DNA from 3 places in the Peribacillus sp. NPDC096622 genome. Region 3 is predicted to be linked to each of the others. Evidence: riboswitches for the same ligand, from Rfam matches in the RefSeq annotation. Region 3 holds a riboswitch; each other region holds the start of a gene.
What was found. A riboswitch is a leader RNA that binds a small molecule or an ion and turns the genes downstream of it on or off. The one in region 3 is predicted to bind cyclic di-AMP.
Positions count from the first base shown of each region.

Region 1 (8,244 bases), on a different contig from region 3:
CGAGGTAAAACCAAAAATTAACAGTTACTCCATTACTAAGATCCAGCCCGATTGATATCCACCTATTCATACAGTCTGGTCTAATGCCAGTTATTATATTTGCTCACTCCTTGTCATTCTTGATAAAAGTTGACAATATATTCTACTTTGCATTAGTTTAAGCCATCATCATTAGCTGACACGCTGGCCGTCCCATTTCCCCCCTGTTGATGATTCCCCGGAACCATAAGTTCCTTTAAATGAACGAAGAAAACTATCGAAATAAAACTCAAATCCTCCTGTTCTGCCAGGCTCAAACCACTTGCCTATTAATTGCCATCCAGATTTATAAACAAGAGATCCTTCGATTCTCCCGGTTGCTGAATAGGGGCCGGTATATTTTCGAGGATCTACAGCGTTTTTAGTTAGTACAAGTCTACCCCATGTTGTATCCCAATTACCTTCAATATTTGGTAAAGGAGGGCTACAACTAATATCCATATTAAGATTATCTGAAACATATAGCCAACCTGTTACCAATTTGGGATTAGCACCAATCGTAGTAGGCCAAAACCAAAAATCTCCTCCTTTTTTAGGATGCATGTGAACCCATCTATTCAAACATCCGGTTGACAGCTGCTGCTGCGATATACATTCAGAAGGATTATGGTCATCAAGCCAAATAGTACCTCCTAACCACCTATCTAACAAATAATCATCTTGAGTAGGGTTAAACGAAAAATTTGCGTTTGGATCATTTCCAGAATAAACTGGATTCCATTTATACATACATTGCTCTCTAATGCCATAAATCATAATTAAGCACTCCCTTTTTAATAATTGTTGCTAAAATATAATAATAAATACATTTACGTCGAATGCCATATATCATATTTTTTTCCCTCTTTCTTAAAAATGATTAACAATAAAATTCTATTCAGCATTAGGCTACGTTATCACTATATGCTCGGAGGACCATCATGTGTAATAACAATAAAGTCATTAGAAAATTTGTTATTCAAGGTGCATTCTTATGTGAGTAATGGTCTCTCTTCTCATCACAAAGTTGTTTAACTTTTACGTTGTCACCAAGACTGTTGACGCTTATTTAAGAAAACAAGAGAGCACATCATTGATGTGCTCTCTTGTGCTGGTAAATATAAATTTCAACCTATCCGACCCGTCTACTCTAATAATTTCAGTATTTTCTCCTGTTTCATCTTATTTATCATGACCTCGATTATATTCTGAGAAATTACATTCAATGTATAAATTGTCGCTGAAATTTTAAGCGGCCCGAACACCATTCCACACGTTTCCAGGTATTGGTTCTTCTGCACCTCTGCCAAACATTCCTGTAAAATTATTTGAGGTATCAAATGTGAAAAGAATTTTCCCTTCCCTTATACCTTCATACCATTTACCTGTCAATTCCCATTTGGCTTTTGCCTGGTTGAATACAAGATTGCCCTCAACTCTTCCATTTTGATAGGATCCGGTAACATTCTGGCCGGTTTGAGTAAATACGAGCCTTCCGTAATCAGTATCCCAGTTTCCAGTTATATTAAATGTGGATGGCGCTGCCTCACACTGAAGATTCATATTATTTGTGATGTTGAGCCAACCTAATATCAATTTAGGATTATGAGCTTCAACCTTCGTCGGCCAAAACAAAAAATCTCCTCCACCAACTGGAAACATATAAACCCATTTATCCTGACATCCTATTATAAGTTGTTGCTGCTGTGTTATACATTCAGTAGTATTATATTCAGCGGTGTAAATATATCCATTTAAAAATCTATCCTTTAAATATCCAGCATTGACGGGAAGAAACGAAAAAGTTGAAGTCGTTTGATTTGCAAGATCCAACCTGATTGTTGTCCACTTATTCATACAGTTTTGTGGAATGTTATATATCATATCTGTTCATACCCCTTTCTTTTATAGGTTATGAGTCTAATTGTTAAATGTTCAGTAGTTGAAAAGGAAAGAACAGACTTTTCAGATAAGTAGTAATTATCCATAAAGGTGTACTACCGATAATCCCCGTTATGGTAACAAAAAAGAGGTTGGGCGTCTTTTAGGTACCCAACCTCTTTAATTACCTAATTGTAATTATGTATAATAGGCAGACAAAGAAATGTGCTTTTCTTATTCCGCAATCGGGCGCGATTCTTTAATAAGTTTGGCTTTTCTTAATGAACTCCCATGAAAATTTAAAAAAGCTCAAAATCCAGAAAAAACCACAACAAAATAGACCCAGTAAAAACGCTTTTTAAAAAAAGGCTGAGCCTTATGAGTGATCTGATTGAGTTTGGTAAGGCGTTAAACAAAACCTCCAATCATTGCAAATTAAGTGAAGGCTAGCGCGACGACCAAAAAAGGATTAATCTCCCATGAGTGCTACCCATAAAGGGCGCGACAGTCGGTGGTACACCGTGGTCGTCGGAGTCAGACTAACGGATGGGCTCAAAGGCACCATAGTTCAACGACCTTCTTCGCCAGCCATTAAAACATTATCGACATAGAGAACAATTTTCATTCTCTGTGGTGAAGCGCTGATTTTTGCGCTTCATGGATGGCTAACGGGTGCGTTAGTTTAACAAGGAGTATAAAAAAAGCCTGTATCAATGATTACTCGGTAATCTAAGATACAGGCTTTATATTTAGGTAACTAATTGTTCTTATATATATTGTAAGAATATGGGCTTTTTTTAATGGAAAGATACTTTAGCAAACGTTGGAACAACGTTATTTTCTTTTGCTAACTGACTTACAATTTTGTCAATATTTTTTATTGTTTCAACCTGACTTTCTCCAGGTTTTTTCTGAACTACTAATTCAACTAGTTGATAATTCACATCAACCTCACCTGTGTGAGTATATCTTTTATAACCATGTTCTTTTAACTTTTGATCAACTTTATTAAAAAAATCAGCGTTTACTAACTGTTCCATAACCTTATCCTGTTCTCTTGATAATTCTGTGTTTTTTATATTCAGCGTTTCTCCTTCTTTTAGGTTAACGATTTTATCTTTTGGATCCATTTCCTTCGCTTGTACTAAGCCCTCAGAATTAAGTAAAACAAAACCTGCCAAAGAACTAACTAACATTAGTTTTAATGTGTGTACACGATTTGTCATATAATTTCTCCTTTAGTTTCAATTTTATTTATTATTTGCATAAATACATATACGTCGATGACTTTGGTGCTGGTATAGCCCCACATAGTCCATAAAAAGGAGTTTTAGCATTCACCAAGAATACTTCAAGAAAGGGGTGACGTTATGAAAGACGATATAAACCAATCTGAAAAAGCATACTGGACCAAGGAAGTCGGGGACATTTTAAGGTTTTTGTTGAGAATTTGCTATATATAGATACTTCGATTGCTCAGCTTTGCAATCGTTTCAGTTCATCCTCTCCCTCTAAATTGAAGAAAAAAATACAGCCAAGTGTTATTTTGGCTTTACTTCAATAAGGAAGTTGCTTCGTCAGCTCTTTTTGTTATGGAGCTAACGGGGCAGGTTAGTTGTAGAAGAAATAGGAATAGAGAAGCCCCTTTTCAAAATTTTATGAAGACGGCCCTTACGCGATAGTCCTTAAAAATCTCTTTCTAAAGCATGAATAATATCTTCATTTCTAACCTAACCGTTTTCCTGAGTATTAATTTTTTTTGCATAAAATCCATTTACAATTGCTGATCATAGGAGTATTATAATCAAAGTTTCAATTTCTAAATCGCTGAAACCATTAGGTACGGGGGAACCATTTTTGTGGGTTGTTACTATACCCAAGGGGTGAATCCTTTAAAGGTAGGGCTACTCAAGGTCCGAATCCGACAGCTAACCTCGTAAGCGTTAAATGAGAAGGAAGGTGGAGCTTGTGACACACGAAAAGTGATGTGCCTACAGGTCTATTCTGTAGGCACTTTTTTGTATTCATGTAAAATTTTATTGCTCTTTTGAGTCAATACTGTATGTACGGATATAAATTAACTCATAAAAACTATTAGGGTGGTTTGGAATAATGATTTCACTTATAAAAAGGATGTTAATTGGGCGACCTCTGAAATCCAATGAATTAGGAGAACAGAGATTAAACAAAAAGAAAGCATTAGCAATCCTTTCTTCTGATGCTCTATCATCAGTGGCATATGGTCCCGAACAAATTTTGATAGTATTGATTACGTTAAGTGCAGCAGCATTTTGGTATTCAATTCCTATCGCAGTTGGTGTATTAATTCTTTTAACAGCTCTCATATTGTCTTATAGACAAATCATTTTTGCTTATCCTCATGGCGGTGGAGCGTATGTGGTTTCAAAGAGCAATTTAGGTGTAAATCCAGGCTTAATAGCTGGAGGTTCCCTATTGGTAGACTACATACTAACTGTTGCTGTAAGTGTGTCTGCTGGGACTGATGCTTTAACATCTGCCTTCCCCACTTTACACAACTTTAATGTGGAAATTGCCATTATATTTGTCATTTTTATTACAATTTTGAATTTAAGAGGAGTAACGGAGTCTGCTTCAATATTAGCCTACCCCGTTTACTTATTCGTTTTAGCGTTGTTAATATTAATTGGTGTAGGTATTTATAATATTCTAACTGGAGGAGTTTCGCCTGAATTGCACACCCCAATAGGTACACCTGTGGCGGGAATCAGTTTGTTTATTCTTTTAAGGGCGTTTGCTTCAGGAAGTTCCGCCTTAACAGGGGTTGAAGCCATATCGAATGCCATTCCTAACTTTAAAGACCCAGCACCTAATAATGCTGCTAAAACATTAATGGCGATGGGAGCCTTGCTTGCCGTACTGTTTTCAGGAATTGTATTTTTAGCCTATTATTATGGTATTTCTCCTAGTGGAGAGGTAACCGTTGTTTCCCAAATTGCCGAAGAAACTTTCGGCCGGAATTTCATGTACTTCTTTATACAAGGAACTACAGCATTGATTTTAATCCTTGCTGCGAACACTGGTTATTCTGCTTTTCCATTGTTGGCAGTAAATCTTGCAAAGGATAAGTTTATTCCAAGGGCGTTTCTAATGAGAGGAGACCGATTAGGATATTCTAATGGGATTATCATACTTGGAATTGCTTCGATCATTTTAATCCTTGCTTTCCATGCAGAAACGGAGCATCTTATCCCACTTTACGCAGTTGGTGTATTTGTTCCATTTACTTTATCTCAATCGGGCATGATGGTTAAATGGTTACGAGAGAAGCCGCATGGGTGGGTACCAAAATTCATTATTAATACTACGGGCGCCGTTATTAGCTTAACCGTCACATTAATATTCTTTTTAACAAAATTCTCACAGGTTTGGTCAATCTTAATTTTTCTACCTATCATTGTCTTTATCTTTCATAGAATTAGAAAGCATTATGAAGCTGTTGGAGACCAACTTAGGCTTACAACTTGTGAACCATCTGCGACCATTGACGGTAATGTTATGATAGTGCCTGTTGCTGGCATGACTCATGTTGTAGAGAATACCTTAAATTATGCTAAATCGCTTTCTCCACAACAAATTATTGCAGTGTATGTTGCATTTGAAAGAGATGACGAGAAGAAATTTGAAGAAAAATGGAAGAGATGGCAACCTGATGTAAGACTGGTGACACTGCACTCTCATTACAGAAGTATCATCAACCCACTTACAAAATTTGTTGATACTGTAGAGAATAAAGCAAGGGAAGGGAATTATCGGGTAACTGTAGTTATTCCACAATTTATTCCCAAAAAAGGCTGGCACAATATTCTTCACAATCAATCAAGTTTTCTTATTCGGGCCTTCTTACTGTTTCGAAGAGACGTGGTAGTAACAACTGTACCTTATCATTTGAAAAAATAAGGAATTGAATTAATGTACTTCTTAATGCTATAGGTAATTATCAGAGCTGTTATGCAGCTCTTTTTCTTATGGAGCTAAAGGGGAAGCATTCCTGTAATAACTGAAAATGAGGTTTGAACGAAAAAAGACCTCTTGATAAGATGAATGTGTCCTGAGCTGGCCAGCTAAAAAGGACAATACATCTATTTGGAGGTCTCACAATGAATTATAACCAAAATCATAAAATCTCTCAAATTACTTCTGAAACCTTAATTGTCGGAGTAGGTATAGCCAAGCACAATCATGTCGCGAGAGCACAAGATTTTAGATTGGAACTAGGTAAAACGTGTTTCTTTGAAAATACGAAAGCAGGATTTCATTCGTTTCTAAATTGGATTACCCAACTTGTTAAAGGGTGTAAGTTAAATCAAGTGATTGTAGGGATGGAGCCAACCGGTCACTACTGGTTAAATCTAGCTCATCTTCTAAAAGAGAATAATATTAAGTTCGTATCAGTCAATCCACTACATGTTAAACGAAGTAAAGAATTAGACGATAATTCACCTACAAAGAATGACGTGAAAGATGCAAAAGTCATCGCACAGTTAGTCAAAGACGGAAGATACGCCGAACCAACAATTCCACGTGGAATTTATGCAGAACTCCGAGTGGCCAAAAAACTTCGCGATCTTCTCAACGTTGACTTACAGGTCGTTCAGGGTCAAGTTCATAACTGGCTTGATCGTTACTTTCCCGAATTTTTGACGGTGTTCAAAAGTTGGGAAGGCAAGGCAGCTATTCATTTTCTAAAGCTAGAAGCTTTGCCACATGAACTTGTAAAGTATACGGATGAAGAGCTCTTACTTTCCCTAAGACAAGTGGTAAAACGCAGTATAGGCTTAAAGAAAATACGAGCACTTAAAGAAGCAGCCAATCGTTCGATTGGTATTCGTCAAGGGGCAGCTATGGCGAAATTAGAGTTGAGAGCTTTACTAGAGAAGTATGATTTTATTCAAATGAAATTCGAAGAAATAGATCATCAATTAGATCAGTTATTAGACCATATCCCAGGTGTCACACAGATGTTAGAAGTGTTAGGAATCGGTCGAGATACAGTAGCAGGGTTTTTTGCAGAGGTCGGAGACCTCAGAGACTATCAACATCCTCGCCAAATCGTAAAATTAGCAGGTTTAAGTTTAAAAGAAAACACATCCGGAAAGCACAAAGGTCAGACCAAGATTACCAAACGGGGACGAAAGAAATTGAGGGCACTCTTATTCCGGGCAGCCATGATACTGGTGGCAAAGAACAAGGCTTTTAAAGCTCTTCATATATATTACACAACACGTTCCCACAATCCCTTAAAGAAAATGCAATCTCTGATAGCCTTGTGTAACAAGCTTATTCGAATTCTGTTTTCAATCGGTAAAAAACAATTTACGTTTCAAGAAGACAAGATGTTAAAGGATATCCCTCATATGGCAACATTTGTAGCACATCAAACAGTCGCATAGTTCATCGGATTTTTATGGTTACACGGTTATTTAATTAACACTCATTAAAAGTGAAGCACGGATTAGTCGGCAAAGCAACTAACGTGAGGACTTAGATCCTGTGGGGCAGCATGACCGACATCCACCTCATGGAAAGGTTGAACGAAGGAATGTAGGAACATCGACTCTGTGAGACATGGGAGGGTTGACCTCCATGAGACATGTGGATATCCTAAAGTGCGATCATAACATTGCTTAAACCAATTTTTTCCTATAATTGGCTAGTTTAGCATGCACTTTTTTCGGTAAATCCCTATTCTTGAGGCGTAATGCCAAGCTTACATAGATAACGGTTAATGATATGACTATGAAATCCTAAGAATTCTAGAGCAATCGTGAGATTGTGTTTAGTTTATTGAGGGAGGATAGTTGAAGAAGGAATTTGTATTTACTTCTAGAATATACATAATTAGGTAATGTGAAGGTGGGATCTTAAATGGATAAGGGCAGTATTTTCGCTGCTCGGCTCCAATGGGGCGGGCAAGACAACAGTTGTCAAAGAAGATTACTTACGAAATAATGGTGACTTTGAATTTGATGAAACCGAGAATAAACGTACGATGAACATAGGGCTCTATGCTAAGTGCAGGACATTTCTCGATTCTGATCACCCAGAACAGGATGTGAGTCATCTTTTGATTGCCAATATTCAGGCTCTTTGATGCATCGAACACGCTTTCAAGCATTGATAACAAAAGAGAATTTGTAGAACAATAGGGCTGATAAAAAAGTAAAGAGAGGGAAACCAAATGAAAAAGATTACAACGGGACAAAGCAACACTGGCTTATCCGAAACAGGGCTACGCAGAATGCGCGACGTGCTGGCACGGCATGTCGAGTCCGGGAAGATTCCTGGGCTCGTCGCCCTGGTCAG
Region 1 covers NZ_JBIWES010000037.1:5,255-13,498, reverse strand. Annotated here, with positions in the region: gene ACIQYG_RS26090 (MerR family transcriptional regulator) at 1-21, shown strand, start outside; gene ACIQYG_RS26085 (hypothetical protein) at 172-795, opposite strand; gene ACIQYG_RS26080 (hypothetical protein) at 1,267-1,902, opposite strand; gene ACIQYG_RS26075 (hypothetical protein) at 2,697-3,125, opposite strand; cyclic di-AMP (ydaO/yuaA leader) riboswitch at 3,715-3,858, shown strand; gene ACIQYG_RS26070 (APC family permease) at 4,012-5,838, shown strand; gene ACIQYG_RS26065 (IS110 family RNA-guided transposase) at 6,039-7,331, shown strand; gene ACIQYG_RS26060 (serine hydrolase domain-containing protein) at 8,120-8,244, shown strand, end outside.
Region 1: it holds a riboswitch for cyclic di-AMP, as region 3 does, so the genes downstream of both, ACIQYG_RS26070 (APC family permease) here and ACIQYG_RS17715 (TrkH family potassium uptake protein) in region 3, are expected to answer to the same signal.

Region 2 (8,244 bases), on a different contig from region 3:
TGAGTTTCCCATTCTACAATCAAAGCAAAAAGGCGATGCATGCCGTTATTGTTTGGGAATATGGTGAAGAAATGGAAGTAGTTTTCGTATTGGGAGGAGATGGAACGGTACATGAGTTTGTAAATGGCCTTTCACCCCCTTTGGAGGCGGCCGTTGTTTGGGATTTTACCTGGAGGGACCAGCAATGATTTCTCCAGGACATTAAAAATTCCTCAAAATGTTCGTCAAGCTGCGCAAGCATTAGTAAATGGCAAGGTTCGTTCCAATTGATATTGGGCAGGCCAATAATGTCCATTTCTCCAATTTTTTGGGAGGGGAGTTGGACTTATTTCAGATGCATCAAACAATATTGATGAGCAGGAAAAAAGCAGGTTCGGAAAGATAGGGTATTTATTAAGTGCTGTAAGGACGATTGGTGAGAATGCTCCCTTTTCCTATAAACTGGATTATATGGGGATTCGATTGAAGGGGAAGCAGTTATGATTTTGGTCTTGAATGGTTGTTTTATCGGTCCTAATTTATTGCCTCTTTCCATGGTTAGTCCAGACGATGGTCTCTTTGGCGTTGCCATCTTTTTAAAATGCAAGCCTTGGTGCATTTTTAGAAATAATAGCGATGAAACGTTCATGGACTCAAAATATGAGCTCTGACTCTGGGGTGACTTATTTCCAAGCAGGTACCTTGACTATTGAATCCAAGAGGCCGCTTGATGTGGATATGGATGGAGAGAACTATAGACAAACGCCTTCGAGCATTAAAGTCCTTGCCCATCATTTGTCAGTATTAACACCAAACTAGTGTGGGGATAAGGGAAAGGCTTATGTATTTTTTTTGTATATTCATTCCTTATTTCTGCAATTGTTCCCAAAATAGGATAAAATATATGATGATATATCAATTTTTGCAGGAGGACCACTTATGGTGTACCAGGTCAGATTGTTAAAGGGCATTTTAGAGCCTTATCGGAGTCGTTATCAGCTGCAAAATGCAGAGGCAGTCACAAAGCTTGGTGTGAAATTATTATTTTTATATTTTCTTAGTCTTATAGTATTCGCCATTGGGGGATATTTTGGCATTGGTTCAGAATCATTTTCCAAAGAAATCACGAAGATGAGCGCCAATGAATTCGAAGCAGCAAAGTTGCTGATTTTGAGTGGCAATATAATAACAGGAATAATCGACCCTTCCATATACATATTTTTAGCAGCTCTATTCTTTTGGATCGTTACTGATATCCCATATATAAAATTGGTAATCGTTCAAATGATTCTTTTTGGCTTGCAATTAGTTGAAAAAGCATTATTGATTCCCCTATTCGTTTTAATGGATATAGGCAGTGATGCTAACCCTTTTTCATTGGGAATCATCAGTCAGTATTTTCTCAGAAGTGATTATTTCATTCACTTTTTCAGCGAAATCACCATTTTTCAATTTCTTATTATTGCTCTGCAATATTTTTATTTAAAGGAATTTTCAGGACGAAATAATTATTTGATCCTTTTAATGATTGTTCTATTCTATCTGGCCACATGGTTTGTTAAAGCCTTTTTAGGATACATCCAAGTAGGCGTATTTGTATAAGGCGGGTGAAATGAATGAGCGGTAAATGGAAAATAGCAGCGGTCTCCATTGCGTCGATAGTGTTAATAACCGTTAACTTATACCTTATTGAAAAAAAAGAAAGCAAAGTGGAACGGACTGTTTTCGTTGAAAACTGGACTAAGGTAAAAAAAGAAACAGTTACGGATACCATCCAAACAAATGGGGTAATTAAACCAGTAGAAGAGTATGATATCTATTTTGATACCCAGAAAAATGATTTTAAGAAATTCCTTGTAAAAGAAGGCGATGCAATTACGGCTGGCTCCTCGTTGTTTGAATATACGACGACCGAACTTGATGCGCTTAAAGCGAATTTGGAAGCGGAGAAAACGGCAGCTGAGGGAGAAATGGCAGGGATTGAGGAATACATAGGGAAGTTGAGGTCTTATCAAGGGACCGTGACCAGTGAAACTGAAAAAGCGGCAATTGATGAATCGGTGGAAAAAAACTTGAATATTGATATAAAGACAAGCTCTTCAGATCTTATTAAAAGTAACATTGAGCAAGAAATGTACAAGCAGGAACTAGAAAAAAACAGGTTGAATGAAAAAGTGAGAATGCTTGACGCTAAATTAAGTTCGATTGAGGAGCAGTCCAGTGCGATTGTGACGACAAGCGAGGCTGATGGTGTAGTTAAAAATATCAATAAAAACCTGAATAATCCCATTATATCCATTGTTTCGACAAATATGGCAATTGAAGGGTATTTCTCCGAAGAGGAAATGAAAAAGGCTGAAGTGGGCATGACTATAAAAGCAAGTTCCTCTGATTCAAAAAAGGCATTGAAAGGAACGATAGGACGTATCCATTCCTATCCCGCTGAAGAGCCGTCTTTAAAAAAAGATAACAGATTTCCATTTCAAGCTTCAATCGAACCGGAAGGCGAAGAAACGGAACCTTTGTTGGTGGGATCGAAAGTGAATCTTACTGTAATAACCAATGAGAAAGCAGGTGTACCCTCCATTCCTATAGAGGCGGTACAATACCAAAAACAGCCTTATATTTACAAGTTGACTAATAAAGGACATGTGGATAAACATTACATTACAAAAGGGCTTAAGGCTGAAGGGAAGCAAGAAATCATAAAGGGACCTTCTGTAGGTGACGTCATCCTGCTGGAGCAGAATGTGGCAGTGAAGAACCATTCTTATTTTATTACCCCGATTCAATTTGAAAAAGTGAAAGCTGGAACTTATAAAAAATTCACCTCAAGGGAAAAAGTAAGATATCTGTTACTTGGCATTCTGGAAAAATAACTGCTCCTTTTACAAGAGAGGTGATGTCAAATTAGGTATAAATTATATATCAATATAACTTATTTGGACAAAAATCGGGAAGCGTAATTATAGATACAATAGCCTCTAAAACAGAATATTCAGACATATTGAAAGATTTTTTCTAGAATAGATACGAATAAATATTTACAGATTATCATTTTTAGTATAATATTTTATTATAAGTTAACTCGCTTAATCTTATTCCAAGAACGGGGGACCCATTTTTGTGGATTTTATCCGCTAGGGGTGAATTCAGAAATGAAAGGGCATTTGTGTTTCCAATTCCTAACCCGACAGCTAACCTCGTCAGCGTCTTTAAGGGAACATGTGTGAATATTCACGCCAATAAGAAATCGACACATGAAGTGTCTTTTTTTTCGGCGTAAAGACAGAGTTTTTCAAAAAAAGAAAAATTACTTTCTTTTTATTAGTATCTTGTTTCCCTTACCGAGACAAAAATGTTTTTGCATCAAAGACTTTATGGAAGGTGAGGAAAGTAAATGAAGAAATTCAAATTAAGTTTAGCTAGCCAAATTTTCATTGGTTTAATACTAGGGATTATCGTTGGTGCCATTTTTTATGGTAATGAGTCGGCCCAAAGCTTTTTACAGCCATTCGGAGACATTTTCCTACGAATGATTAAAATGATTGTAGTGCCGATCATCGTATCCAGCCTTATCGTTGCAGTTGCCGGTGTAGGTGATTTGAAAGCGGTAGGTAAACTAGGTGCTAAATCATTATCATACTTTGTTGTCGTAACTATGATAGCGATTGCTGTTGGTTTAATTTCAGCGAATATCATCCAGCCTGGTGCTGGTGTGAATATGAATAACCTGGAACAAACTGATATTTCCACATATGTTGATACAGCAGAAACTAAGCAGCATGAATCATTCGTGGATACACTTGTACACATCGTGCCATCCAATCCAGTTAAAGCCATGGTAGAAGGCGATATGCTAGCGATCATTTTCTTCTCCGTGTTGTTTGGACTAAGTATTGCGGCCATAGGAGAAAAGGGTAAACCAGTATTCCGTTTCTTCCAAGGTGTAGCTGAAGGAATGTTCTACCTAACTAACATGGTCATGAAATTCGCTCCTATCGGTGTATTTGCACTAATTGGTGTGACTATCTCCAAGTTCGGTTTGGAATCTTTAATTCCGTTAGGAAAGTTAGCGCTTTCTGTTTACGGAACAATGATTTTCTTTGTAATTGTCATTCTGGGTGTCATTGCAAAATTTGTAGGATTCAATATCTTTACGTTGATTAAACTTCTAAAAGAAGAATTGATTCTTGCTTTCTCTACTGCAAGTTCAGAAGCGGTTCTTCCGAAAATCATGGAAAAAATGGAGAAAGCGGGATGTCCGAAACATATTGCTACATTTGTTATTCCGACTGGATACTCATTTAACCTTGATGGTTCTACATTATACCAAGCGTTAGCAGCTATCTTCATCGCTCAAATGTACGGAATCGATTTAAGCATGTATGAGCAAATTACGCTAATGCTAGTGTTAATGATCACATCCAAGGGGATTGCGGGTGTACCAGGTGTATCTTTCGTAGTTCTTTTAGCGACATTGGGAACTGTCGGTATTCCTATTGAAGGTCTAGCATTTATTGCCGGTATCGACCGTATTCTTGATATGGGACGTACAGTAGTAAACGTTATTGGTAATTCACTTGCGGCAATCGTTATCTCTAAATGGGAAGGTCAATTCAACCCTCCTTCCAAAAAAGAACTAGAACAACAAGTTTCTTAATACAAAAAATCCAGAGTGAAATGTCACTCTGGATTTTTTTGAATTAAAAAGCGCTTTCTTATTTTTCTTGATGGCTGTAAGTACCTTCTTGACGCATCTTTCCGCATGTCAAAATACCCCGAAACTCATAAAGCCTTTCATCATGTCCTCCAAACCAAATTATTTCCTCTTGCTCCCAGAAGGTCAGGTGATTTTCGTTTTTATCACGGTCGTTGTGAAAATGAAAATACCTTCATTAAAATAAGGTTGAATTTAAGCTACTGTCGGTTATTTCGCTGGGGAATCATCAGCATAAAGGGAAGCGGCCCCATGAAATGAATTAATGATAAAACCTATATTGATCAATTATTCCAATTCTATATTTTTTCCTATTGGTTAATATGGATTTTGTTTCATGTTATTTATACGATGCAGATGTTGATTAATATTGGGGTTATATAACTTACGTGAAACTCCAAAAGTTTGATAAAATAACATTATTGATTGAGAGCTCGGAGGGGGTCAGGTTATGAAGAATGACAGCAATGATATCTTATACATGTATATGCAGGCTTCCGAACGGTTTGTCCTTTTTAATGGACTCAATTTTCGTGAATTCGTCAAATCGCTGCCATATACCTTGGATTCGATCTTATTATTGAAGCATCAATTCGATGGTGGGGAATACAATTTGAATGTCCTGCTTGAGAGCGCTTCATCTGAAGCTATTGCGAAGCTCGTTAAAGAAAATGTCCGGGCATATGGAGATTTCTGTTGGGTCGATTTTGAAGAAGAGGAAGGGCTGGATGAATTGGATGGAAGGGAAATAGCGGAGCTTTTATATTTAGGACACGCTAAAACCCATTTGGATCCCCCATTTTTCCGTAAATTGAATAATCAATTTGTGTACCTTGCCCAGGATGATGGCTGGTTCAATAAAATTTATTTTCGTTCTCTTTCGACATATTATATGATGTTAGGAAGCCTGATACCGCTTAAGCTGGAGCCGTTAAAAGTAGAGAGGACGTGGCTTGGAATCAGAAAGAAAAAAGAGCTTACGGCGATTCCTGCAGAAATCATTGCTTCCTTGGCCCATATCCTGGCAGAGGGGCTCGTTTTTTCCTTTCGGGATGTTAAGTATACAAGAACGAAAATTGAGATACCGGCATGGGTCGTAGGGGATCATTTAAACATGGATGAAATGCACGATTACTTTTCGGATAGAGATATTAAGGAGCCCGATGCCTATATTATCTTCAATCGAAAAGAAAAGGTCTGGGAAAGCGTTATTAAAAATGCATCATCCTCCTGATTATTTGACATCCTTGAATTTTTTAGGTGTAAGACTTACCGTCTCATGCATAAAAGATAAGAGAGGGCAACGCATAGGAGTTGGCACAGGATGCGGAGGTTTTATCCTGTGTTCTGCATTATGGTAATAATCGGAAAAGCTCGAATGATGGAAGTTTCGCTTTATCCGTTTTAGTGTAAAGTGATACAATGAACATGGTTAAAAGAATATTGGAGGGTAATAACTCATGAAAACTAAACTTGGTTTGCTTTATGGTGGAAAATCTGCGGAGCATGAGGTTTCTATGCAGACGGCTTTAGCAGTCATTAAAGCTCTCGATTTAGCAAAGTTTGATATATATCCGATTTACATAACAAAAGAGGGTTCATGGATAAATGGACCAAAGTTAACAGGCCCTGCCGAGAATGTGGAGGCTTTGACATTTTCACCGGAAAAGTCGAGCTCGCCTCTTGCTTTGCAAGCACATTCAACTGATGAAAATAGTGAATCAACAGGGTATGACGTAATTTTCCCATTGCTTCACGGACCAAATGGAGAAGATGGAACCGTACAGGGGATGCTGGAACTATTGAACCTTCCTTATGTAGGAAATGGCGTTTTAGCTTCTTCAGCAGGAATGGATAAGGTCATCATGAAAAACATTTTTGCCCAGGCTGGACTTCCTCAAGTGAAATACACTTGGTTCATTCGTTCTGAATGGGAGAAGAATACTGAAAGTGCCATCAAAAAGGTAGCGGATGAATTGGGGTACCCTTGTTTTGTCAAACCTGCCAATTTAGGCTCAAGTGTCGGTATCAGCAAATGTAATGATGCTGATGAACTGGAAAAGGCGGTAGCGGAAGCTTTTCAATTCGATCGGAAGATCATCATTGAAGAAGGGGTCATCGCTCGTGAACTCGAGTTTGGTATTCTTGGTAATGATGAACCGTCTTGTTCAGTGGCAGGCGAAATCATACCTAAGAAAGATTTTGCCTTCTATGATTATTCAGCAAAATATGTAGACGGTAATTCAGCGATGGTCATTCCGGCGGAGATAACGGAAAGCGAGTATACAGCTTTATCCGAAATGGCCATTACTGCCTTTAAGTCATTGGATTGCTCTGGATTGGTTCGCGCTGATTTCTTCTTGACGCATGAGGGGCAGATCTATATTAATGAAGTGAATACAATGCCTGGGTTTACTCCTTTCAGCATGTTTCCGTTATTATGGAAGCACACAGGTGTCGACTATCCAGCGTTAATTGAAAAACTCGTGAAACTTGCCTTGGAACGTCATCAGGAAAAACAACAAATCAAATATACAGTTTGATCATACAGGTAATGTTCAGTAAACTCCACAATCCATCTAGCATTGAATTTGATGGATTCCAATCAGCAGGAACCGGTGCGATTTAAACTGGTTTCTGCTTCGTTTGGTTAATGGAGAACGATTAACGGTTCGATGAATGTAGGAGGAACAAAATGATAAAGAGAACGTTAAAACAAGTACATGAAATGGCAGGGGGATTGAATGATATCAATCCATTCCAGTCCAAAGTAATTAATGGAGTTACCATTGATTCAAGAACGGTTAAGGAAGGATGTTTGTTCATTCCGCTTAAGGGTGAGCAGGTTGACGGCCATCAGTATGTCAAGCAAGCTTTAGCACAAGGGGCTGCGGCTTCTTTTTGGCAAAGGGATGTTCCGAATTCTCCTGAAGATTTACCGATAATCATTGTTGAAAATACCGAGAAAGCACTTCAGCAATTGGCGCGTTCCTACCGTCAGCAGCTGAATATGAAAGTCATTGGGATAACAGGCAGCAACGGTAAGACCACTACGAAAGATATGACGGCTGCGCTGCTGGCCACTACCTATAAGGTTCATAAAACAAATGGAAACTTCAATAATCATTTAGGTTTGCCACTAACGGTGCTCTCTATGGCAGAGGATACTGAAGCGGCTGTTTTGGAAATGGGAATGAGCAGCCGTGGTGAAATCGAGTTTTTATCCAAAATGGCTAAACCTGATGTAGCAATCATTACCAATATTGGTGAATCACACTTATTGGATTTAGGGTCACGTGAGGAAATCGCGAATGCGAAGTTGGAAATTGTTGAAGGTTTGGCGAAAGATGGAACGCTGATCTATCATGGTGATGAACCTTTGCTTCGCAATCGGATCAAAAAGGATTTTCCTGATTTAAACGTAATATCTTTTGGACGTACGGAACAAAATGATTTATATCCACAGACCATTAGCCAAGGGGCAGACAGTACCGCGTTTACAATCGCAAGAGGTGATAAGGAGATCAGTTATGAGATTCCTGTTT
Region 2 covers NZ_JBIWES010000026.1:5,792-14,035, forward strand. Annotated here, with positions in the region: gene ACIQYG_RS24730 (diacylglycerol kinase family protein) at 1-188, shown strand, start outside; gene ACIQYG_RS24735 (diacylglycerol kinase family protein) at 124-270, shown strand; gene ACIQYG_RS24740 (hypothetical protein) at 616-798, shown strand; gene ACIQYG_RS24745 (hypothetical protein) at 919-1,581, shown strand; gene ACIQYG_RS24750 (efflux RND transporter periplasmic adaptor subunit) at 1,596-2,858, shown strand; cyclic di-AMP (ydaO/yuaA leader) riboswitch at 3,059-3,206, shown strand; gene ACIQYG_RS24755 (cation:dicarboxylate symporter family transporter) at 3,380-4,642, shown strand; gene ACIQYG_RS24760 (hypothetical protein) at 5,151-5,933, shown strand; gene ACIQYG_RS24765 (D-alanine--D-alanine ligase) at 6,160-7,242, shown strand; gene ACIQYG_RS24770 (UDP-N-acetylmuramoyl-tripeptide--D-alanyl-D-alanine ligase) at 7,395-8,244, shown strand, end outside.
Region 2: it holds a riboswitch for cyclic di-AMP, as region 3 does, so the genes downstream of both, ACIQYG_RS24755 (cation:dicarboxylate symporter family transporter) here and ACIQYG_RS17715 (TrkH family potassium uptake protein) in region 3, are expected to answer to the same signal.

Region 3 (8,244 bases):
CAGATAAATATGAATTGATGGATCACTTACAGCAGGAATTGTTAAATGAACTTCGAACCCGCATTACTGCCATTTTGCCGAAAGAGGCTTTTTTGGCTCTTCATCAACAGCAACTTTACCCGCCTTTCATAGCGATTTTTCAATTCATCAGTGAACATGCTCACGCATTAAGGGCCATTCTTGGTGATCAGGGCGATCCTTCTTTTGCCAAAAAAATAAAGCGGGTATTCGGTGAAGTACTATTGGAGCGTTTGATCAGCCTGCATCCAGCAGCAAAAAATGAAGCATTCCGCATGTATATGCACGCCTTCCTGACATCGGCTATTTTAGGAGTGATTACTGAGTGGCTGGAGAACTGTGAAGAACAAACGGCGGAGGAAATGGCGAAAATCCATTTTCAAATCTTGAACTTCATCAGCCAATTGCGAAATTTCATCCAATGAACGATTCATTAAAGGCATGTTCCATCAACATGCCTTTAAATCGGATTACATCTTTTCCTTCGCTTCTACCTCTACATCACCAAGGGAATAATACATCCTCTTGGAGGCCTTCATACTAAGCATCGACAATAAAATTGATAAAGCGAACATGATCAAGGAACCTGAAATCACCACGAACCGAATCGAAATGAAATGGGCTGAAACACCAACTATTGCGGTAGTAATGATGATCAATAAAGCTTCTAACAAGCCAAAAACACTTCCGACCCTGCCCATGATTTCCACCGGAATATTATTTTGATAAAAGGTTTGAAAGCCGGTGTTGGCAAAAGCCAATGAAAAGGCAATGATGAAAAATCCGATGGCGGCCAATGAAAAGGAATTCGAAAAGGCATAGATCATATAACCTATCGAGACAAATAAAGATCCAAGACCAATCATGTGCGAGATTTTCACTTTACTGATGAAGACGGCATTGACTATGGCGCCGGCAATGATGCCTGCCCCTGCGATGCTTACAAGGAATCCGTAATCGCTGTCCGACAAAAGGAGCACGGCCTTGGCAAACGCCGCTTCTTGGGAGTCGATGGCCGTTTCCATCACCACCATGCAGCTGAATAAGAAATAAATGAGCATGATATAGGAAGATTTCCGGCTGAAGTCCAGGACGATGCCCCAATCCTTTTTCATGATGGTCCAAGACAGGTAACGACTGGATTGTTCAAGGGGATGATCCTTTTCAAGATCAGGCATGAATAAAGTGATGATACCGGATAATAATAAGGCAGCCGCGTTAATATAAATCGCTAAAACGGGCGTACCGATCAAGAAAAGGATACCCGCTAGCGCCGGTCCAATCAAAAAAGCCCCAGAATCCATTAAGCTTCGTAAGGAGTTAAATCGTTTCCTCTGTTCAACGGGAATTAATTTTGTAATATACGACCTTGATGTTGTTCCGAACATGGCCCCTGCCATATTGATCACGAACACAAGGGAATAGATGACCCAAATAGAAGAAGTCAATGGCAGCAAGGCTATGAATACCGTGCGAAATATGTCAAGTGCCGCCATTAGATTCCGCTTATTTATCCGGTCGATCACGCTCCCTGCCCACACATTCGTAAATATGGCAGCAATCGGTTTAACGATATATAGCCCAGCTACCGCCAAGGCTGAATCAGTCATATCCAGAACGATTAAATTAAGTGCAATGAAATAAACCCAAGAACCGAAGTTGGAGATACCTATTCCGCACAATAGAATGGAGGGGTATTTCCAGGATACTAATGTATTTCTTAATGTCATCGCTTCTCCCCCTTTGACCGTACATAAAAAACCCCGTCCCCAAGCCAATGCCTCTCGGGACGAGATCGATTTGCGGTGCCACTCCCATGCGTCACTATACATCCCCAACTATCCTCGGCTGCTTTCGGGGCTCTTTCGGAAAGTGGTCATTTCATTTACTTTCCTCTTCTTTACGTCCACATTACCATCACTAAATTTTAACATTGATGGTTCAAAACTGTAAATAACGCAAAAAAACTCATTCAAAATAAATGAGTTTAAAAGCAAAACAAGATATGGATTTTTCGCTCGGCATTCCTGGATAGATCATAATTGAATACAGCTAATGAATGTTGAATCAATTGAATTACCTTAGGGAAAACAATTTTAAAAACGGATTCTTTTTCTTATCCGTTATCCTTAACTCATCCATGATGATTTGATCCTCATGATCGGCTATCCATTTCCTTAGTGCATCTTTATCCTGGCATTGTGTTAAATATGTCTGGCCACCCTTGCCTGTAGCATTAATAACATATCTATTGAACGTCTTCTCCATAATTGCCCGCCTTTTTAATAAAATGTATTGAATCTTTAAATACGAATGTACTGCTTTTTTCTTTATCTTTTACAAAAGAAACATAATATATATGTTAGAAATTTTGATTGGCAATAGCATGTTCTGCTTGAAAGTATTGAATAAAGTTCATCGATGCCGGTTATCATAATCGGATTAATCGAACCTATCATAATGCGCTAACTAATATTTGTCAATACGTTTTCTAAATGTAAATTAAACGTAAATTTTCAGTTTTGTTAAAGAAATATTTTTTTACGATTTAGGGGTTTACAACTGCTAAATGATGGGAGTAGAATACGTTTATCAATTTAATATATTTCGGCCTAAACTCAAAGGAATTGAGTACGGAGGACCCAATCATTTGGGGTTAATTCTGCCTTGCAGAAGGGATGAGATCAGCTCTTTCGCCATCCTACCCGTCAGCTAACTTCGTCGGCTAAAGCGAAGGAGGTCATAAGACCGCCTATTTCGGGAGCTTTTTTGCGCGTTTTTTCAGGAGCAAATAGCTGTTCGATGTTTTCGCAGGTCTTTTTATTATGCCTTTAAAAAGAGTCGGAATGAGGATTGATGGTTAAGATATTCAAACAGTTTTACACATTTCATTTTTATAGGTAGGGATGATCAATTTGATAAAAGCAAAAAATTTGTTAGATCCGCCCAAAATACTTGTACTCGGGTTTGCCATCCTGATACTTATCGGGTCCTATTTATTGACCCTGCCGATTTCCACTGAAAATGGCGAAGGCCTTTCTTTTCTGGATGCTTTATTCACCGCAACCTCAGCTACTTGTGTAACAGGACTGGTCGTAGTGGATACGGGTTCGACCTTCACCACTTTTGGTGAGCTGGTCATCTTAACACTGATTCAGATAGGCGGTTTAGGGTTCATGTCATTTGCGACGTTTTTCTTTTTCCTTCTAGGCAAAAAGATTTCTTTAAAAGGCAGGTTACTCTTGCAGGAATCCTTAAATAACCTATCCATGGCAGGTATAGTCAGGTTAGTGAAACGGCTTTTAATTTTCACGGCCATCATTGAAGGCGTGGGTGCCCTTATCTTATCGATTCGCTTTTCTTTTGATATGCCAATGGGAAAAGCGATCTATTACGGGTTTTTTCATTCCATCTCGAATTTCAATAATGCCGGCTTTGATTTAATGGGGGAATTCAGGAGTTTGACCCCATATGTATCGGATCCATTCGTAACGCTTACCGTCGCCTTCCTCATCACGTTTGGCGGAATAGGCTTCATCGTGATGAATGAACTATACGAATATCGTGACACCCATCGTTTATCCGTACATACGAAGGTGGTTCTGATGACTAGCTTGACCCTTACGGTTACCGGCGCAATTTTAATCTTTTTATTCGAGTTCGGTAACCCAAAGACATTGCAGCCTTTATCTTTCATGGGTAAAATACTGTCATCTTTATTTCAATCGGTATCACCAAGGACAGCCGGCTCCAATACGCTGAATATCCCTGATTTGACTCAGCCTACATTACTGCTCATCATTTTCTTGATGTTCGTCGGGGCTTCACCCGGATCGACTGGCGGCGGGATTAAAACGACTACATTGGCGACGCTTGTCGGAACGGTTTGGTCACAGATTAAAGGAAAGGGTGATGTGGTCTTATTCCGTCACCGCATTGTGACTGAAACGATTTTTAAAGCATTATCCGTAACATTCATTGGCGTATTCATGGTTTCGCTCATCTCCATTCTGCTGACCATCACTGAAAGCGGAACTGACTTCTTGATGATTTTGTTCGAAGCCACTTCAGCATTCGCCACCGTGGGACTTTCAATGGGTTTGACCCCAGAATTATCACCGGTTGGCAGGATGCTCATCATTTTCACGATGTTTGCAGGCCGTGTTGGTCCTTTGACTTTGGCCTTCGCTATCGCCATGAGGCGCAAACCAGATCCGTTCCGACGTCCAAAAGGAAAAATCATGATTGGTTAATAATGAATGAAGGAGTGTAAACGATGGGAAAACGACAATATGCCGTGATCGGTTTAGGCAGATTCGGAACCAGCGTGGCCCATAGATTATATTCGGCCGGCCAAGAGGTATTGGGTATTGATGTCAACGAGGAAAGAGTCGAGAATGCGGATCTGAACGTTACCCATGCGGTCATGGCAGATACGACAGAAGAAGAGACATTAAAAGCAATCGGAATCCGTAATTTCGATTGTGTCATCGTAGCCATCGGAAATGACATGCAATCGAGCATTTTAACTACCTTGCTTTTAAAAGAGCTTGGGGTCAAAAAAGTCATCGCCAAGGCACTTAATAAAAATCACGGTCAGGTGCTCACTAAAATCGGTGCCGACTGGGTCATCTATCCTGAGAGGGATATGGGGGAACGGGTCGCGAATCAGCTTCTTTCCCCTAACATGCTGAACTATATAGAGCTTTCTAAAGAATACAATATCGAGGAGATCATCCTCCCCAAGAGCATGAAGGGTAAAAGCCTCAGGGAGCTTGATTTGCGGGCAAAATATAATATTAGCGTCATTGCCATCGTGAGTAATGGAGAAATTATCATAGCACCCTCACCGGATCAGGATATCCATGAAAAAGATATGCTTTTAGTGGTTGGCAATAAAGAAGATCTAGCCGTCTTTGCCAATATTGAATAATCCGGCAGATTCCGGCATTTGCTTTATGTTGCCCGATACCCATTTTGAATGCTAATACATGCGGGAAGACCGCCATATGGAGGTCTTCTCGATGAAATGTATAACGAGCATCCCCGCGCCCTGGATATGTATGTATTATTTTGTCGTACTGATTGCTTGGGCAAGAGTGGACTTTATCGTCACTTTATCAAAAGGCAGTTGAAGCTTAACGGCAGTCATGGCTATTTCCGGCCGAAGTCCTGAAAGGGTTGTTTGAATTCCTATCAAATGTAAGGATTCAATCAATTGAGACAGCTGGTGTGCCGATCCGCTATCTATTGCATGAACGCCAGATAGATCAATGAAAAGTCTGGTGACATTTTTTCCAGCGCACTTTTGTAATGTGTTTTCAAGCAAGGACATGCCCCTCATCGTGTCAATATCGCCTATCAGGGGAAGCAGCGCCGTGTTATCTTTAAGCGAAATGATGGGTGTGCTCAATTCATCGATCGTTGCCTGTTGTGCCTTCATGATTTTATTGGCATATCTATGATTCGCTTCCGTAAACCTCTCCATCACTTCACTGAACACCTTCACCACTATCCGATACCAGGAATTTACTTCCTCCTGTGTATATTTATCCCCATGCAATTCCACAAACTGGTCAATATAATCCAGGTATTGCTCTTGCGTTCGGAAAAACTCCCTCAATATAAAATAGATGGGTGTGTTTAAATGCTGCTCATCCTGACCGATATCTTCAATCCAATCACCAAGCTGCTTAAAGAATTCTCTCTCCTCTGTATCAAAGACCTGAAAGAAACGTAAATGAAATTCATTATTTTGCTGCTTAAGTTTTTTAATCACTTTGGGATCGGATGAACTATAAACACCTGACTTATCACCTTTATTCAATGATGTGTACCAATCCTCAGTCAATTGTGCTGCCACACCCAATAAAAAGGAATATAATTCTTTATTTATGTGCATAAACTCCTCCTATTTAGTTTTTTATAAAGCATTCAATTGGTCTCAGCAGTCGATAAACCTAACGCTGAAATCGGCATTGTCAGGTTATTGAAATATCATCAAAAAGCAAGCATCGAAGACAACCTCTTCCATACTTAAAATCTTATGATCTGATGCCCCATTGCCCCCTCTTTCCATATACCTTCCCAGCTGTTTTTAAAACCATGCAACCACTGTTTTTTTAAAAAAAAGATCAGCAAAACCTTCATCTATCATTCTGGTAAATCTACGTTCCCAAAACTTTATAGTGTTGTTATAGTTTACCATTTTCATTTTTTTGTTAACAAATCCCCACTTTTCTTCATTACAAAAAAAGGACCTGATCCCAGATCCTCCGTTTAAAACCATTTCGCCTTCTCACTTCATAAATAAAGCCGTCCATAAACCTTGCACCCCAAAGGTTTCATCCGTTTGTTCCATTTTCCTCATTTTCCGTATTTCCACCGCTTCAAATTCATTGAAGATCAGTCTGAGTTTTTCTTCAGTAAAACCTAATCCGCCTTTAAGGCTCCTTTGCCTATATACTTCCCAATCCGAGATGTCTGCCCCACCCAATATGCCGCCTTCGACAAAACAAGTAATCGAATACAACCCCTTAGGCCTTAACGCCTTTTTCACCATCTCCAAATAATTGATCCTTCGATGTGGAGCAATATGGTGAAAACAACCTGAATCATACACGAAGTCATATTGCCCTTTTGCAATATCCAGATCAAAAATATTCCTTTGAATGAAGTTCACGTGGACATTTTTATCTGCTGCCCGTTCTTTTCCCCATTCAAGGGCTTCCTTCGAAATGTCCACCGCATCAACGGAACAGCCCTTTTGAGCAAGGTAAATGGCATTTCTCCCAGGTCCGCATCCAAGCTCAAGAACCTTTCCTGGCCCAATTAACCGATCATCAAAATATGAAACCAAATTCTCATCAGGGAAATTCCCAAAAAAGGGAACCCCTTTTTCACGGTCTTCATAAAAACCATCCCAGAATCCAGCTGGCTCACGCAATAATGAGTCCAGCATGTTCAATAGATCTTCGTAGGTTGTAATCGTTTCCGACAAAACCATCACCTCTTCCATTGTATCCCGCCATTTAATTATACTGATTTCGGCCAGTGCCTATGTAACAGCTGCATCAAAAATGCGTTACATATGACGATCAGACACCATTGGACCTTGTTGTTTATATAATGGTCACTGGAATTTAAAGGTATCAAAAATGCATTCAAACTGCCCTCTGATGGTATGATCCATTCTTACTTAATGACCCGGCGATCAGCTCATTATCCATGTTAGGGAAGACAGGGATTTTATACATGCATGTCAAATATTACATGCTCTTTACAACGGGTCAGGTTTAGCTTCCAAATAACAAAACTAAAGCTCTATTCAGATATGCTTATCATTCAACCGCCCATCCCCCCTGCCCTAACCTTTAGACTTTCACTTCAAACTCTTTAACGTAGACAGCATTCCCGGTGATTTCAATATCATATGTGTCATCGTTTTTGGTAGCCGTAACGTGAACTCTGCCATCCTTTCCGATTTCATGTCCTTGTTCGATTAACAGTTGCACCTCATCTTCAAGATCATCCTTTATGTATTTTGCATAATAAGCGCCCATTACACCTGAAGCCGTTCCTGTAACCGGGTCTTCAAGCGTACCCGAAAATGGCGAGGAAAAATGCCGGGCATGCATATGGGCATCCTGATCGTACGTTTCCAGGCAAAAGGGATGAACGGAAGCTCTTGGCATTTCCTTTAATATTTGTGGAAACAGGTTATTGTTCGCCTTCATCTTTTTGAATGCATTGCGGTCTTTTATCGGAATCAGTAAAGTCCATAAACCTGTACTTCCATAAATAATAGGCAATTCCGCTTCTAGATCTTCTATATCAAGTCCGAGGGAACTGGCTAAGCCAACTTTATCTCCGTTAAACGCTTCAAACTGCGGCGCGGCCTGCTTCATCGTAATATATATATCAAGATCCGCCGTCGTATGGATCTTGATTGGCAATATTCCCGCTCCTGTTTCAATCATCAGCTCATCTTTATTCAACAATCCCCTGGTCTTCAGTGCATGGATGGTGGCCATTGTCGCGTGTCCGCAAAGATTCGTTTCGTGCCCCGGTGTAAAATAACGGATTCTAAGATCGGCAATATCGGACCCCATGGGAAAAGCGGTTTCATTGAACCCGACCTTCATCGCTATAACCTGCATTTCCTTTTCCGTCAGTCCATCCGCATCTAAAACCACACCTGCCGGATTTCCTTTATTCGGTTTACTG
Region 3 covers NZ_JBIWES010000010.1:68,205-76,448, forward strand. Annotated here, with positions in the region: gene ACIQYG_RS17700 (TetR/AcrR family transcriptional regulator) at 1-443, shown strand, start outside; gene ACIQYG_RS17705 (MFS transporter) at 489-1,748, opposite strand; gene ACIQYG_RS17710 (hypothetical protein) at 2,095-2,286, opposite strand; cyclic di-AMP (ydaO/yuaA leader) riboswitch at 2,618-2,760, shown strand; gene ACIQYG_RS17715 (TrkH family potassium uptake protein) at 2,934-4,271, shown strand; gene ACIQYG_RS17720 (potassium channel family protein) at 4,295-4,951, shown strand; gene ACIQYG_RS17725 (STAS domain-containing protein) at 5,087-5,920, opposite strand; gene ACIQYG_RS17730 (class I SAM-dependent methyltransferase) at 6,317-7,018, opposite strand; gene ACIQYG_RS17735 (PhzF family phenazine biosynthesis protein) at 7,392-8,244, opposite strand, start outside.